One region of the Arthrobacter sp. Ms25 genome, then DNA from elsewhere that is predicted to be linked to it. Evidence: predicted binding sites of a transcription regulator. Region 1 holds the regulator's gene; the other holds the start of a gene.
What was found. Region 1 encodes LexA, which represses DNA repair genes until DNA is damaged. Its sites were predicted from a motif close to TCGAACANNTGTTCGA; they were not measured.
Positions count from the first base shown of each region.

Region 1 (7,241 bases):
GGTGGCCAGGGATGCGACAACCCCGGCCTCGCTCCCGGTGCCGGCGATCAGCTTCGCCAGCGCGGCCGTGTAGCCGGCGTCGGCTTCCCCGTTGTCGGCATCGAAATTGTGCAGCGGGTTTCCCTCGCCGCTCAGGTCGCGCCCGGTCCAGGCCCGGCCGGCGGAGTCGCCGGGGCCGCCCGCCCCGGCGAGGGCAGCGGCAATATGGCCGGGCAGTTCACGTGCGGCCATGCTTAGCGTTCCGGATGCCCGGCGACGTCGAAGGCCTGCGGGAGCGTGAACGCGCCGGCGTAAAGTGCCTTGCCCACGATGGTGCCTTCAAGGCCGAGCGGCACCAGTTCCCGCAGCGCTGCCAAGTCATCGAGGCTGGAAATGCCGCCGGACGCGACTACGGGGCGGTCGGTGCGCTTGAGCACCTCACGCAGGAGTTCCACGTTGGGGCCGCGGAGTGTGCCGTCCTTGGTCACGTCGGTGACGACGTAGCGCGGGCAGCCGGCTTCTTCGAGGCGGGCGAGGACCTCCCAGAGGTCTCCCCCTTCCTTGGTCCAGCCGCGCGCGGCAAGGGTGGTGCCCCGGACGTCCAGGCCGACGGCGATTGCCTGGCCGTAACGGGCAATCGCGCTGGCGGTCCACCCGGGGTTCTCCAGTGCCGCGGTGCCCAGGTTGACCCGGGCTGCACCCAGCTCCAAGGCCTTTTCGAGGGACTCGTCGTCCCGGATGCCGCCGGAGAGTTCCACCTTGATGTCCATTGCCTTCACCACGCGGCTGAGCAGGTCAAGGTTCGAGCCCCGCCCAAAGGCGGCGTCGAGATCCACGAGGTGGACCCATTCGGCGCCGTCGTTCTGCCAGGCAAGCGCGGCGTCCAGCGGATCGCCGTAACTGGTCTCGCTGCCTGCTTCGCCCTGCACAAGGCGCACGGCCTGGCCGTCCGCGACGTCGACGGCGGGCAGCAGTTCAAGGACAGGGGTTTCGCTGAAGGGCATTTTGCTGCTTTCGGTGGTGGGGTCAGGAAAGGTCGAGGGTCAGCAGGTACGCGCCCAGCAGGGCCATGCCGGCCAGGACCCAGAAACTGATAACGATGATTTTGGACATTCCCTGGCTGCGGAAGGACACCGCTCCGCCGATAAGGAGTCCGGCCAGGCCCATGAGGACAACGCTCCACATGTCTGCGCCTAGCCCAGGGTCTTCAGCCAGTTGTTCAGCAGCGCCGCGCCGGCGTCACCGGACTTTTCCGGATGGAACTGGGTGGCCGACAGTGCGCCGTTCTCCACCGCGGCAATGAACGGTCCGCCGTGGTCCGCCCAGGTGACCTGCGGCGGGCGCATGGCGGGCTGGGTGACGTCGAAGTCCCACTTCTGCACGCCGTAGCTGTGGACGAAGTAGAAGCGCTGGTCCTCGATGCCCTCGAACAGTGCGGAACCTTCCGGGGGTGTCACGGTGTTCCAGCCCATGTGCGGGACGACGTCGGCGGCCAGGCGCTCGACGACCCCGGGCCATTCACCCATCCCCTTTGTCCGGACCCCGTGTTCCACGCCCTCGTCAAAGAGGACCTGCAGTCCCACGCAGATGCCCAGGACCGGCCGGCCACCGGCGACGCGGCGGCCGATCATCCGGAGTGCGTCCACCTCCTTGAGGCCCTGCATGACTGCGGCGAAGGCACCGACGCCGGGTACCACCAGCCCGTCGGCGTTCAGCACGTCCTCGGGCTTGGCGCTGAGCGTGACGTTGGCGCCGGCGTGCTCCAGGGCGCGTACCGCGGAGCGGATGTTGCCGGAACCGTAGTCCAGGACGGTGACGTTGCGGGGACTCACAGTGCTCCCTTCGTGGAGGGGATTCCCTCGACGCGCGGATCGGATTCGACGGCTGCGCGCAGGGCGCGGGCGAAGGCCTTGAACTGGGCCTCGACGATGTGGTGGGGGTCGCGGCCGCCGAGGACCCGCATGTGCAGGCAGATCTGGGCGTGGAGGGTGATTGCTTCAAACACGTGGCGGGTCAGGGAACCGGTGAAGTGTCCGCCGATCAGGTGGTATTCCTGGCCGGCCGGTTCCCCGGAGTGCACCAGGTAGGGCCGCCCGGAAATATCCACCACGGCGTTGGCCAGTGCCTCGTCCAGGGGCACGGTGGCTTCCCCGAAGCGACGGATGCCGGCCTTGGTGCCCAGGGCGGTCTTCAGCGCCTCGCCGATGCTGATCGCGACGTCCTCCACGGTGTGGTGCACGTCGATGTGGGTGTCGCCCGTAGCCCGGACCGTGAGGTCCATCAGGGAGTGCTTGGCCAGCGCCGTCAGCATATGGTCATAGAACGGCACCGAGGTGCTGATGTCGGCGCGGCCGGTGCCGTCCAGGTCCAGTTCGACAACGACGGACGATTCGCTGGTGATCCGCTCGAGGCGGGCGGTGCGTCCGGTGGCGGTCTCCACAGTCATGGGGTTCCTTCACGAAGATCGGGGTCGGAGCAATAGGCAAAGCTCCGGCAGGTCATCAGTTTAGTCCCGAAGGCGCCGACTCCCCGAAACCGGTGCCGTGAAGGATCGGGAACACACGCCGCGGGCCTTCGCCGCGGGATGGCCGTCGGAACGGGATCGGGCCGGACTCAGGCTGCCAGCAGTTCCCGCAGTCGGTTCAGGAACGCCGTGGTTTCAGCTTCGGTGCCGGCAGTGACGCGGAGGTGGCCTTCAATGCCGACGTCCCGGACCAGGACCCCTGCTTCGAGCAGCCCTTCCCATACGGCGCGGGGGTTCTCCAGCCCGCCGAACAGGACGAAGTTCGAATCCGACGGTGCCGGTTCCAGCCCGAGGGCGCGCAGTTCCGTGACGATCCGGTCCCGCTGGCCCTTGATGGCCTCCACGTTGGAGAGCAGGGCGTCGGCGTGGGTAAGCGCGGCATTGGCCGTGGCCTGCGTGATGGCCGAGAGGTGGTAGGGCAGCCGGACCAGGCGCAGGGCGTCTGCGATCTGGGGTGCTGCCGCGAAGTAGCCGATGCGGGCGCCTGCCAGGGCGAATGCCTTGGACATGGTGCGGGAGATGATCAACCGTTCCCGCCCCGGAAGCAGCTTCAGTGCGCTGGGGGTGTCTTCGTGGGAGAACTCGGCATAGGCCTCGTCCACGACGACGATCGTGTTGGACGCTTCGCCCGCCTCGTAGGCCGCTTCAATGACGTCCAGTCCCAGGGCCGTTCCGGTCGGGTTGTTGGGCGTGCAGAGGATGACGATGTCGGGTGCCTGGGCCCGGATCTGCTCCGCAGCCGAATCCGCGCTGAGGGAAAAGTCCCGTTCCCTGGTGCCGGTGACGTAGGCGGTACCGGTGCCGCTGGAGAGCAGCGGATACATGGAGTACGTGGGAGGGAAGCTCATGGCTGTCCGTCCGGGTCCGCCAAAGGCCTGCAGAATCTGCTGCAGCACCTCATTGGAACCGTTGCCGGCCCAGATATTCTCGGCTGCCAGGCCATGGCCGAGATATGCGGCCAGGTTTTCCCGCAGCTGGGTGAATTCGCGGTCCGGATACCGGTTCAGGCCGCCGACTACGGATTCGATTTCGGCCATTATTGCCCGGCGTACATGCTCGGGAAGTCCGTGCGTGTTTTCGTTGACGTTCAGCAGGACCGGCACATCCAGCTGCGGGGCGCCGTAGGGGCTCAGTCCGCGCAGATCGTCGCGCAGGGGAAGTCGGTTCAGGTTATCCAGCTGTTCGTTCACCACTACAGCTTAGGACGTTCCGCAGGAGCGCCGCATGCGGGGCCCTGCCTGCCCGTCGGAACGTATCTACCGTGAGACCGGAATAAACAGCTGGCGGCCGGCCGGGACAGTGGCATCCGCCAGGTTGTTCAGTTCCACGATGTCGGCCACCACCGTGCGCGGATCCTGCTCCGGAGCGAATTCCGTGGCGAGTGACCACAGGGAGTCCCCTGCGGAAACACTTACCTGGATGGTGCGGGTCTTTTCCGGGGATGCGCCGGAAGCCATGGCCGGGGCGGTGAAGAACCCGATGAAGGCCAGCAATGCCGCCGCCGCGAGCATCAGCGGTGCCCCTACCAGGACCAGCCGGCCGCGGCGGGTAAGCCGGAGGGGTCCGGCTTCCCGGGTGTCGCCTGCCGGCGGAACGCTCCCGGCCGGAGCGTCGGTGTGCGTTGCAGAGGGAAGTACGTGTACTGACATGTCAATACCTTTCCGGTTCGAAGTGCCGCCGTTTCGATTTTTGGCCCCGGTGCAGCACCGGTGAAAGGCCTCGTCTCGAAACTGCATTCGAACATCAGGTGGGTTCACCGGGGTGCCGGTGAACCGTACTCGAACGTATGTTCTAACGTGTACTCGAATATTTCTAGCACCTATCTACGAACATTGTCGAGACTCGGTCGAATATATGTTTGAAAATCTGTGTGCGCTCCCCTAGCGTTGAACCTGTTGGAAGCCGCTGGGAAAACCTAACCATCCGGCACTGACAAAACGGGGCGGCGCATTTACCGTGCAGCTGGTTCCGCCCGAAGAATCACCGCAGAACACCTGATAGACCGCTAGAACCATCCGGCCCGCAGCAGCGGGCCGACTGTGAAGGGAAGCCGACGTGGCCCGTGTTACCAGTGGCAGCACCCCCTCCCCTGCCGCGCCGTCGCCGGCCGGCCGCACCAAGGGACTAACTGCCCGTCAGACCAAGATCCTCGAAACAATTCAGCGTTCGGTGAACGCCAACGGGTACCCGCCCTCCATGCGGGAAATCGGTGACACCGTCGGCCTCGCCAGCCTCTCCAGCGTTACCCACCAGCTGAGCCAGCTGGAGAAGCTGGGATATATCCGCCGGGATCCCAAGCGACCCCGGGCAATGGAAATCCTGGTTCCGCTCCTGCTCCGCGATGCCCCCGCGCGGCGGAGCAACGGTGCTGCCGCGGAGGCCACGGCGGCGCCGGTTGATGCCGAAGCCAACGGCGCCCCCGCCGCAGGCGGCAAGGCCGGAGCGAAGAACGTTTCCGAGCTCACCACCGCAATCGACACGGCTATGGTCCCCCTGGTGGGACGGATCGCCGCCGGCGGGCCCATCCTCGCGGACCAGCAGGTGGAGGAAGTGGTCCCCCTTCCGCGCCAGCTCGTCGGACACGGCGACCTCTTCATGCTTCGGGTGGCGGGCGATTCCATGGTCGATGCTGCCATCTGCGACGGTGACTGGGTGGTGGTGCGGCGTCAGCCCACGGCCGAAAACGGTGACATTGTTGCGGCCCTGCTGGAGGACGAGGCCACGGTGAAGACCTTCCGGCAGCGCAACGGACACACCTGGCTACTGCCCCAGAACACCCGCTATGAGCCGATTCTCGGTGACGAAGCCACCATCATGGGCAAGGTCGTATCGGTCATGCGCTCGCTCTAGGCCTCCGACCGCGCCGCCCCGGCGCAGCAAGACGAAGGGAGCGCTGCCGGCATTGTCGTGCCGGCAGCGCTCCTTTGTGTTCTGCGGGGCAGAGGCCTACTTCTTGGCTCCCGCCGGTGCCGCGGAAAGGCGCTTCAATGCCTGGAGCACCACGGACCGGTCGGTGGTTGACCAGAAGGGCGGCAGGGCCGCCCGCAGGAAACTGCCGTAGCGGGCGGTCGCCAGGCGTGAGTCCAGGATGGCCACCACTCCCCTGTCACCCGAGGCGCGGATCAGCCGTCCGGCTCCCTGTGCCAGCCGGACGGCGGCATGGGTGGCTGACACGCTCATGAAGCCGTTTCCGCCCGCCTTCGCGACTGCCCGGGTCCTGGCCGTCATCAGGGGATCGTCGGGACGCGGGAACGGGATGCGGTCGATGATGACCAGCCGGCAGGATGCGCCGGGAACGTCCACGCCCTGCCACAGCGACATGGTGCCGAACAGGCACGTCTCGTCGTCGTCGGCAAACTGCTGGACCAGGGCGGACATGGTGGATTCGCCCTGGCACAGGATCGGGAAGTCCACCCGCGACCGGAGGGCGTCGGCGGCTTCCTCTGCCGCCCGGCGGGAGGAGAAGAGCCCCAGGGCGCCGCCGCCGGAGGCCTTGATCAGTGCCTCCAGCTCATCGAGCTGCTCTTCGGACGTACCGCGTCCCGGCTTGGGCAGGTCCTTGGCCACGTACAAAACGCCCTGCCGCGGATAGTCGAAGGGACTGCCGACGTCGGCGCCGGTCCATTTGGGTGCGCCGGTGCCCAGCAATCCCAAGGCGCCTGCGACGGGGCCGAATTCCGCGCCGATCGCCAGGGTGGCCGAGGTCAGCACTACGGTGTGGCCGTCGAACAGGCCCTCCCGCAGGCGGCCGGCCACGGACAGCGGCGCAACGTTGAGGGTGGGCGGCGCGTCCTCCTCGGGCGCGGTGTATCCGGACCCGGGCGAGAACGTGCTGGCCCGCGAGGCCCAGAGCACCTCGCCGGAATCCCCTGCTTCGAGGATGCGTTCGCACAGTTCCAGGACGGCCATCAGCCGGGAGCGCGCCATCTGGCGTCCTCCGTCCACGGAGTCGGACCCTTCGGGCTTGGAATCGGAGAGGGCCGTACGGCACGCTTCACGCACCTGTCCCAGGACCAGTTCCTGGTCTTCGGTCAGTCCTGCCGAGAGCAGGCCGGAGGGAACCGGCGCGAACACCAGGTCGAAGGCCCGTCCGGCAGCGGCAAGCGGCTCCATGGTCGCGGAGGTGTGTTTGCGCGCGGCGGAAACCGCAGCCGAGATGATGGTCCCGGAAAGCTGCCCGGTGACCGCGCCGGTGACTCGGTCCTGCAGTTCATGGGCCTCGTCGATCACCACCACGTCATAGTCGGGCAGCACCGCGAGGCCTTCGAAGGCACTGATGGCCAGCATCGCGTGGTTGGTGATCACCAGGTCCGCTTCGGCGGCCTTGGCCCGGGCACGTTCGCTGAAACACAGCTCCGCAACGGGACACTTCTGTGCGCCCAGGCATTCCATTGAGGTGACGGACACCTGGCGCCAGGCGCGGTCGCTGACGCCGGGCAGCAGCTCGTCCCGGTCGCCGGTTTCCGTCTCCTGCGCCCATTCCTGCAGGCGGACGACGTCGCGCCCCAGGGCGGAGCTCGGACCGGCTGCGGCTGCCGGGTGCGAAACGGCCTTCTCGTCCCCGAGCATGAACAACGTCCCGGCTTCATCTTCTTCCGGGAAGCCGCCGCCGGTCTTGTGCAGGCAGACGTAGTTGCTGCGGCCCTTGAGCAGGGCCACATCGATTTCCCGCGGGAGTTTCGGCTCGAGGGTCTTCAGCAGGCGCGGCAGATCGCGTCCCACAATCTGTGACTGCAGG
Region 1 is NZ_JBNHFP010000002.1:715,303-722,543, reverse strand. It holds gene AC5RT8_RS07885 (SseB family protein) at 1-231, opposite strand, end outside; gene priA (bifunctional 1-(5-phosphoribosyl)-5-((5-phosphoribosylamino)methylideneamino)imidazole-4-carboxamide isomerase/phosphoribosylanthranilate isomerase PriA) at 234-983, opposite strand; gene AC5RT8_RS07875 (hypothetical protein) at 1,006-1,164, opposite strand; gene hisH (imidazole glycerol phosphate synthase subunit HisH) at 1,173-1,811, opposite strand; gene hisB (imidazoleglycerol-phosphate dehydratase HisB) at 1,808-2,425, opposite strand; gene AC5RT8_RS07860 (histidinol-phosphate transaminase) at 2,593-3,693, opposite strand; gene AC5RT8_RS07855 (LysM peptidoglycan-binding domain-containing protein) at 3,760-4,152, opposite strand; gene lexA (transcriptional repressor LexA) at 4,559-5,353, shown strand; gene AC5RT8_RS07845 (ATP-dependent DNA helicase) at 5,450-7,241, opposite strand, start outside.

Region 2 (7,241 bases), on a different contig from region 1:
GACGCAGCTGCTGCACTGCCTGGGCCATGACATGCGCGGTGGAGTGGCGCAGGACGTTCAGGCCGTCTTCGGAATCAATGGTGACGGATTCCACGATGTCGCCCTGCTCCAGCGGGGTATCCAGGTCCTTCAAGACGGAGTGCACCCGCATCACGACGACGTCGCGGCGTTCGAAAAAGAGCTGCGCACCGGTGGTGCCAGTATCCACCGTGGTCTCTTCGCCGTCGACGATGAGGGTGAACTTCTCTGGCACTGACACGGTTGTCTCCTAGATTTCGTTGTACGGCGGTGTCTGCACGGCCAAGATCCGGCCGCACTTCCGCCCGTACCGATGTTATCCGCTGCGCTTGGACCCCACCAACATGCCGCGCTGGCGGCCGGGTATCGGAAGCGAGTCCGTGTCCGCCAGATTCCATGCCTCCAGCGCCTGGAGGCTGATGCCCCGCGGTCCGGTACGGCGGGTCAGCCCGCGGACCAGCAGCAGTTCGGTGCCGAAGAGCAGGGGACCGGATTTTTCCTGTGCCTCGTGGAAGAACGTGCAGTCAATACAGCCGGTGCCGTCGTCGAGGCTGATGAACACCACGCGGCGTCCCCCGCGCATGGGCGGGGTCTGGGTGGCTACGCGGATGCCGGCCACCAGCACCTCGGTCCCGTTGCGCAGGTCCACCAGCTGCTCCGCGGGGGTAACCCCCAGCCCGCGCAGCAGCGGCCCGTAGCTTTCCATCAGGTGCGCGCTGACGTCCACGGACAGCAGGTCCAGTTCGGTGCGGACCTTTTCCCGCAGCGCAGGTTCGGGCAGGTGAGGGTGCAGGTTGGACAGTTCGGTATCCCCCAGCGGCAGGGCCAGCTGGCCGGGAATCGGATCATGCTTCCGAGACGCGGCCTTGGCCGGCGCCGCGTCGAGGTAGGAGATCAGGTCCGCACGGCTGGCCTCGGATCCGGTCTGTTTGCTGAGCGAATCGAAGGCGCCGAGCTGGGCCAGCCTACGGAGCGTGGGCCGGGAGATTTTCGCGCGGGCCCGCAGGTCGGCCAGGGAGTCATAGGGCTGTCCGGCGGCGATCCGTCGAAGTTCGACGGCGGACAGGCCGTAGATTCCGGCCAGGGACAGCCGGATCCCCAGCCGGCCGTCGTCGAGCCGTTCCACCCGGTAGGTGTCGCCGCTGCGGTTGATGTCCAGGGGCAGGATGGGAATGCCCATCCTGCGGGCTTCGGCCACGAGCAGCCTGCGGGGGTACATCCCGGGATCGTGTTCGAAGATTCCAGCCAGGAACGCCGCCGGATGGTGTGCCTTCAGCCACGCGGATTGGTAGGTGGGCACGGCAAAGGCGGCTCCGTGGGCCTTGCAGAAGCCGAAGCTGCCGAAGGCCTTGAGCGTGTCCCAGACCTTGTCGATGGTCTCCTGCGGATAGCCCTTCGCCGCGGCCTTGCTGCGGAAGTACTCCTCCACCCCCGGTTCGGCGGTTTCGTTACCCAGCAGCCGGCGCAGTTCATCCGCCTTGGCCAGGCCGCAGCCGGTGAAGACGTTCAGGGTCCGCAGCACCTGTTCGTGGAACACGGTGACGCCGTGGGTTTCGGCCAGCACTGGGCGCAGCGCCTCGTGCGGGTAGACCTCCGGTGAGAAGCCGTGCCGGTGTTCCAGGAACGGACGGACCATGTCGGATTTCATCGGGCCGGGACGGAACAGGGAGATATCGATGATCAGGTCATTGAATTCCCGCGGGGCGAGCTTGCCCACCAGTTCGCGCTGGCCCGGGGACTCGATCTGGAAGCAGCCCAGGGTGTGCGTGCTGCGGATGAGTTCGTAGGTCGGTTCGTCGTCGAACGGCACGGCGTCCAGGTTGATCCGGCCGTCCGGTTCAATGAACTCCGGGTCCGGTCCGTCCCCGTGGCCGCCGGCCTCGATGACTTCCTCGCGGGTGGAGTGCACGCGGACCACTTCACGCACGGCAAAGGCCATGGCGCTCTGCATCCGCACACCCAGCACGTCGAGCTTGAGCATGCCCATGGGGTCCATGTCGTGCTTGTCGAACTGGGACATGGGCAGGCCCAGGCCGCTGGGCTGCACGGGGGTGCGGTCCAGCAGCGAGGTGTCTCCCAGGATCACTCCGCAGGGATGCATGGAAATGTGCCGGGGCAGCCGGTCGAGCCGCTCGGTGAGGTCCACCAGCAGGTCCAGCTGCTGGTTCTTTTCCACCTGTCCGGAGAATTCGCGCAGTTCGGGCTTTTCGGCGAGCGCCTCGCGGAAGTTGCGGGCCGAGAAACGCCATAACTGTTTAGCCACAGCGCCGATCTCCTCCTCCGGCATGCCCAGCGCCAGTCCGGCGTCGCGCACAGCCCCGCGTGCCCGGTAGCCGTTCTGCATGCTCATCAGCGTGACCCGTTCGGAGCCGAAGCGTTCGAAGATGCGGTGATACACGTTGTGCCGCTCGGCGCTTTCCACGTCTATGTCGATATCGGGCAGCGTGGAACGGTCCCGGGAGAGGAAGCGTTCGAAGATCAGGTCATGGTCCAGCGGGTTCACGTGGCTGATACCCAGCAGGTAGTTCACCAGGGAGGAGGCTCCCGACCCCCGTGCCGCGGCGCGTACGCCCATCCCGGTGATCATGGCCGAGACTTCCGCCACCGTGAGGAAGTACGAGGCGAAGCCCAGCCGCTCGATGATGCCCAGTTCGTGTTCGAGCCGGTTGCGCAGTTCCACCTCGGCAACGGAGTCCCGGGGACGCAGCCGGCGGGTAATGCCTGCCTCGCAGCGCTGGCGCAGCTCGATCAGGGGTTCGGCATCTATGCCGATCACCGAGGCTTCGGGTACCACCGGCTGCTTCCAGCCCATATCCGCCACGGGATCTATCCGGCAGGTATCCGCGAGCGCCGCGGTGTCAGCCAGCATCCGTGCCGCTCCCGAGGCACCGTAGCCTGCCTCCGAGCTGATTTCTCGGGCCAGTGCCGTCATGGTCCGTGTCCCCTTGAGCCAGCCCTGCCCGTTGGGTTGCAGGTCCGGGAGGCGGGAGAGGGAGGTCAGCGAGCGCGCGGCGTCGAGCACGTCGGCAGTGGCGGCACCGTCTTCGTCCACGTACCGCACGGCGTTGGTAAGGATGCCGGGGACGCGCATCTCATCGGCGAGCCGGAACATGCGCACGGCGTGGGCCAGGCTGAGGTTCTTCCCCGGGGCGGACAGATGGGTGACCACTTCGACGGCGAGCGCCCGGGCAGGGATCAGCGAGCGCCAGCGGCCGAACAGGGTGCGGGCAACGGCGTAGCTGCGGCTGCGCATCGCCTGGCCGACGTCGGACTGCGGGCCGACGAGGACGGTCAGGACGGGTTCGCCTTCTTCCCCGGGCGTGCCGTCCCCTGCCGGTACGCCGCGGACGTACCCGGCAAGCTGTTCCATGGTCACGCCCACCGGTTTGCCGGTACGTGCCCGGGAGGCTGACGTACCGGCGTGGGCTGCGGAGATCAGCCGGCACAACGCCCGGTAGCCCGCTCCCCCGGTATGGCCGTGGGCAAGGATGACCACCCGGCCCGTGACGGCGTTCGAGTCATCCAGCACAGCGAGGTCCACGCCCACAATGGGATCTATCCCTGCGTCCATGCAGGCACGCAGATGCTTCACCGTTCCGTACAGCCCGTCCCGGTCGGTGCAGGCCAGGGCGTCAGCGCCGTCGGCCGCTGCGGCCTGCGCCATCTCCTCGGGCCAGGACACCCCGTAGTGGGCGCTGAAGGCAGTGGCTGCGTGCAGGTGGGTAAAGCTCATGGGAACTTAGGCACTGTCCTTCAGGGCGTCATGGATCCGGATCAGGCGCCAGCGGCCGGTGTTGACATGGTGGGAGAGGTCCAGGGTGCGCAGGTCAGAGCGGTCGCTGACCTTTGCCTGGACCCGCCAGATCTCGGTATCCACCAGTCCGGCACCGTGCCCGCGTTCTGCCCGTGCTTCCTCCTCCCACCAGTTGCGGCGTTCATACCAGCGCACGGGATCAGCCCCCACCTTGTAGGTGCGGCCGCCCCATACCAGCCGCAGGGGCTTGCCCGCAGGCGAGCACACCACCTCTATGCCTTCGCTGAAGACACCCATTTCAGCTTCCTTCCCCGCCGGACCCGTGCACACCGCAGGTGGATCCTCGCCCATGGCCTCCCTCAGGGGACCAACTGGTTATTAACTGCCAACTAATTCGAACATATGTTCGAACGCTTCCTCTTCAGTGTACGACCGGCAGCTGACAATCGGCACCGCGTATGCCGGATCCTGTGCCTGGTCCGCGCAGTCCTGCGGTTCATCCGCTTCCGACGGAGGGGCGTCGGCAGAATCGCACCGCTCTGGTGCACACTGGTTCCAGATTCCCGCCCACCGATGGAGTACCTTTTGGATCCCGAAATCCCGTACCGGAACCCGTATGCCACCCCCGGAGAAACAGATACCCCGGACCAACCCGGGCCCCGGGCGGCACAGCAGCGGTTTGGCAAGGTGGCCATCACCGGCATGGTCATCGTCACCCTCGGCTGGGCCCTGGCACTGTTCCCCTTCTACTTTTGGATCCGCAGCTTGGGCGATGTCAGCGCCGGCGTGGGGGCCTTTCTAAATCTCATCGGCTTCCTCGGCATTGCCGCCCTGGTTGCCTCCGTGGGAGGCTTCATTGCTGCGATCCGCGCCGGCGATAAGAAGCTGGCCGGCTGGCTGTACATTATTCCCTCCCTGCTGTGGCAGCTCCCCATGGCTGCGCTGATCGGCGGGACCCTCCACCTCCTGTCCACTTACGAAGCGACTTAGGCCTCCTCTGCCGCTTCCCTCCGCACCGTGGTGGACAGCGGTACTTCCCGGATAAACAGGCACAGCACCAGGGCGACTGCCACCACGGGCACGCTCAGCAGGAAAATAGGCGGCAAGGCGTGCCCGAATGCCGAGGCAATGAAGTCCTGCGCCGGTGCGGGCAGGCCGCGCAGCATCGCCGGGCTGAGCGAGTTGATGTCCCCGCCCACCGCAGCTCCGGCCCCCGCAGGCGCCCCGGCCAGCTCGTTGCCCAGCCGGTGGATAAAGATCGAACCGAACAGTGCAATGCCGAAGGATGCCCCGATCTGCCGGAAATAGTTCGCCGCGGAAATCGCCGCCCCCATATCCCTGCCGGGCACGCTGTTCTGCACAATCAGGACCAGGTTCTGCATCAGCATGCCGATGCCCATACCCATCACCAGCATGCCGATGGCCGTAAAGCCGTACGGGGTGGTGTCCGAAATCCTCGAGAGCAGCACCAGCCCGGCAATGATCACCGCACATCCCAGCACCGGATAGATCTTGTACCGGCCCGTGCGGGAGATCAGCTGCCCGGTCCCGATGGAGGTAAGCAGCAGCCCGCCCATCATCGGCAGCATCATCAGGCCCGACTGCGTGGCGGTGGCCCGGTTGACCATCTGCAGGAAGGTGGGCAGGTAGGAAATGGTGGAGAACATCGCGATGCCCACGGAGATGCCCACCAGCACGGGAAGCAGGAAATTCCGGCGCCGGAACAGGGCCAGCGGCAGGAGGGGTTCCGGGGCCCGGCGCTCCACCAGGACGAAGGCCGCTCCGGCCGCCAGCGTCACACCGGCCAGGAGAAGGATCTGCGGGCTGGACCAGGCATAGGTGGTTCCGGCCCAGGTGGTCAGCATGATCAGTGCCGCGCTCGCGAGCGCCAGCAGTCCCGCGCCGGCATAATCCAGCTGCGGGCGCCGGCCCTGCGGTTTGGGCAGGTGCAGCGAGGCGATGACGACGGCGAGCGCCACGGCGCCGATAGGCAGGTTGATGTAGAACACCCACCGCCAGGACCAGGCATCGGTGATCCACCCGCCCAGCAGCGGACCGCCCACCGAAGCCAGCCCGAAGGCTGCTCCGATCAGGCCCATGTACTTGCCGCGCTCCCGGGGGGACACCAGATCCCCCAGGATGGCCTGCGCCCCGATCATCAGGCCGCCGCCCCCGATGCCCTGCAGGGCACGGAAACCGATCAGCTGGCCCATGTTCTGCGACAGGCCGGAGAGGACCGAGCCGATCAGGAACACCCCGATGGCGAAAATGAAAATGTTCTTGCGGCCGAACAGGTCACCGAGCTTGCCGTAGATGGGCAAGCCGATGGTGGCGGCCAGGATGTACGCCGTCACCACCCAGGACAGGTGCTCCAGCCCGTTGAGGTCCCCCACGATGGTGGGCAGCGCCGTAGCAACAATGGTCTGGTCCAGGGCGGCCAGCAGCACGGAGAGCAGCAGCCCGGTAAGGACCAGGGGCAGGTTCCGCCCGGGCCCATCCTCCCCGGCTGGTCCGGGGGCGGCTTCCCCCCGGTGTTTTGGTGCTCCAGGCACGGGACGGCCGGTGCCTGCAGGGATACGCGGCGATAATGCTCTGTGGGACATAGGGGATGGTGCTCCTCGCTGATGGCGTCCTATTCCACTTCCGCTTCCACCCGGGCGGTTTTGGACAACGGCTGCTGGACGATGAAGAACGTCAGGATGAACGCCGCGGCCATGAAGGGAACACCCAGCAGGAAAATGGGCGGAAGGGCTTCCCCGAAGGCGGACTTGATGAAGTCCTGGGCGGCCGCCGGAAGCGCTTTGATGGCGTCCGGGCTGATCGAGTTCGCTCCGCCGGACTCTGCGTCACCGGCTCCGGGCGGTGCCGAGGCCAACTGGTCGTTGAGCCGCTGGATGAACAGCGACCCAAACACCGCAATACCCAGCGACGCGCCCAACTGCCGGAAGTAGTTGGCCGTGGACACTCCGGTGCCCATGTCCGTGACCGGAACACTGTTCTGCACGATCAGCACGATGTTCTGCATCAGCGCCCCGATACCCAGTCCAAGGACCAGCATGCCCGCGGCAGTGAATGAATACGGCGTCGTACTGGAAATCCGCGAAAGCAGGACCAGTCCGAGGATCATGGTTGCCGACCCGAGGATCGGATAGATCTTGTACTTGCCGGTGCGGGAAATCAGCTGACCGGTGCCGATGGACGTGGTCAGCAGGCCGGCCGTCATGGGCAGCATCATCAGCCCGGATACGGTGGGGGACGCGCCGTTGACGATCTGCAGGAAGGTGGGCAGATAGGCAATGGACCCGAACATCGCCACGCCCACGGACAGTCCCACCAGCGTGCAGATCAGGAAATTGCGGACGGCGAAGAGCCGCAGCGGCAGGATGGGCTCCCGGGCCCGCAGCTCCACGGGGATAAACACCGCCACGCTGGCCACAAACACGGCTCCGAGCGTCAGGATGGTGGGCGA
Region 2 is NZ_JBNHFP010000001.1:730,321-737,561, forward strand. It holds gene thrS (threonine--tRNA ligase) at 1-259, opposite strand, end outside; gene AC5RT8_RS03370 (DNA polymerase III subunit alpha) at 335-3,751, opposite strand; gene AC5RT8_RS03375 (DUF6504 family protein) at 3,758-4,069, opposite strand; gene AC5RT8_RS03380 (DUF4064 domain-containing protein) at 4,358-4,762, shown strand; gene AC5RT8_RS03385 (MDR family MFS transporter) at 4,759-6,324, opposite strand; gene AC5RT8_RS03390 (MDR family MFS transporter) at 6,405-7,241, opposite strand, start outside.
Region 2: the regulator LexA is predicted to act here: its motif matches at 4,167-4,182, upstream of AC5RT8_RS03375 (DUF6504 family protein).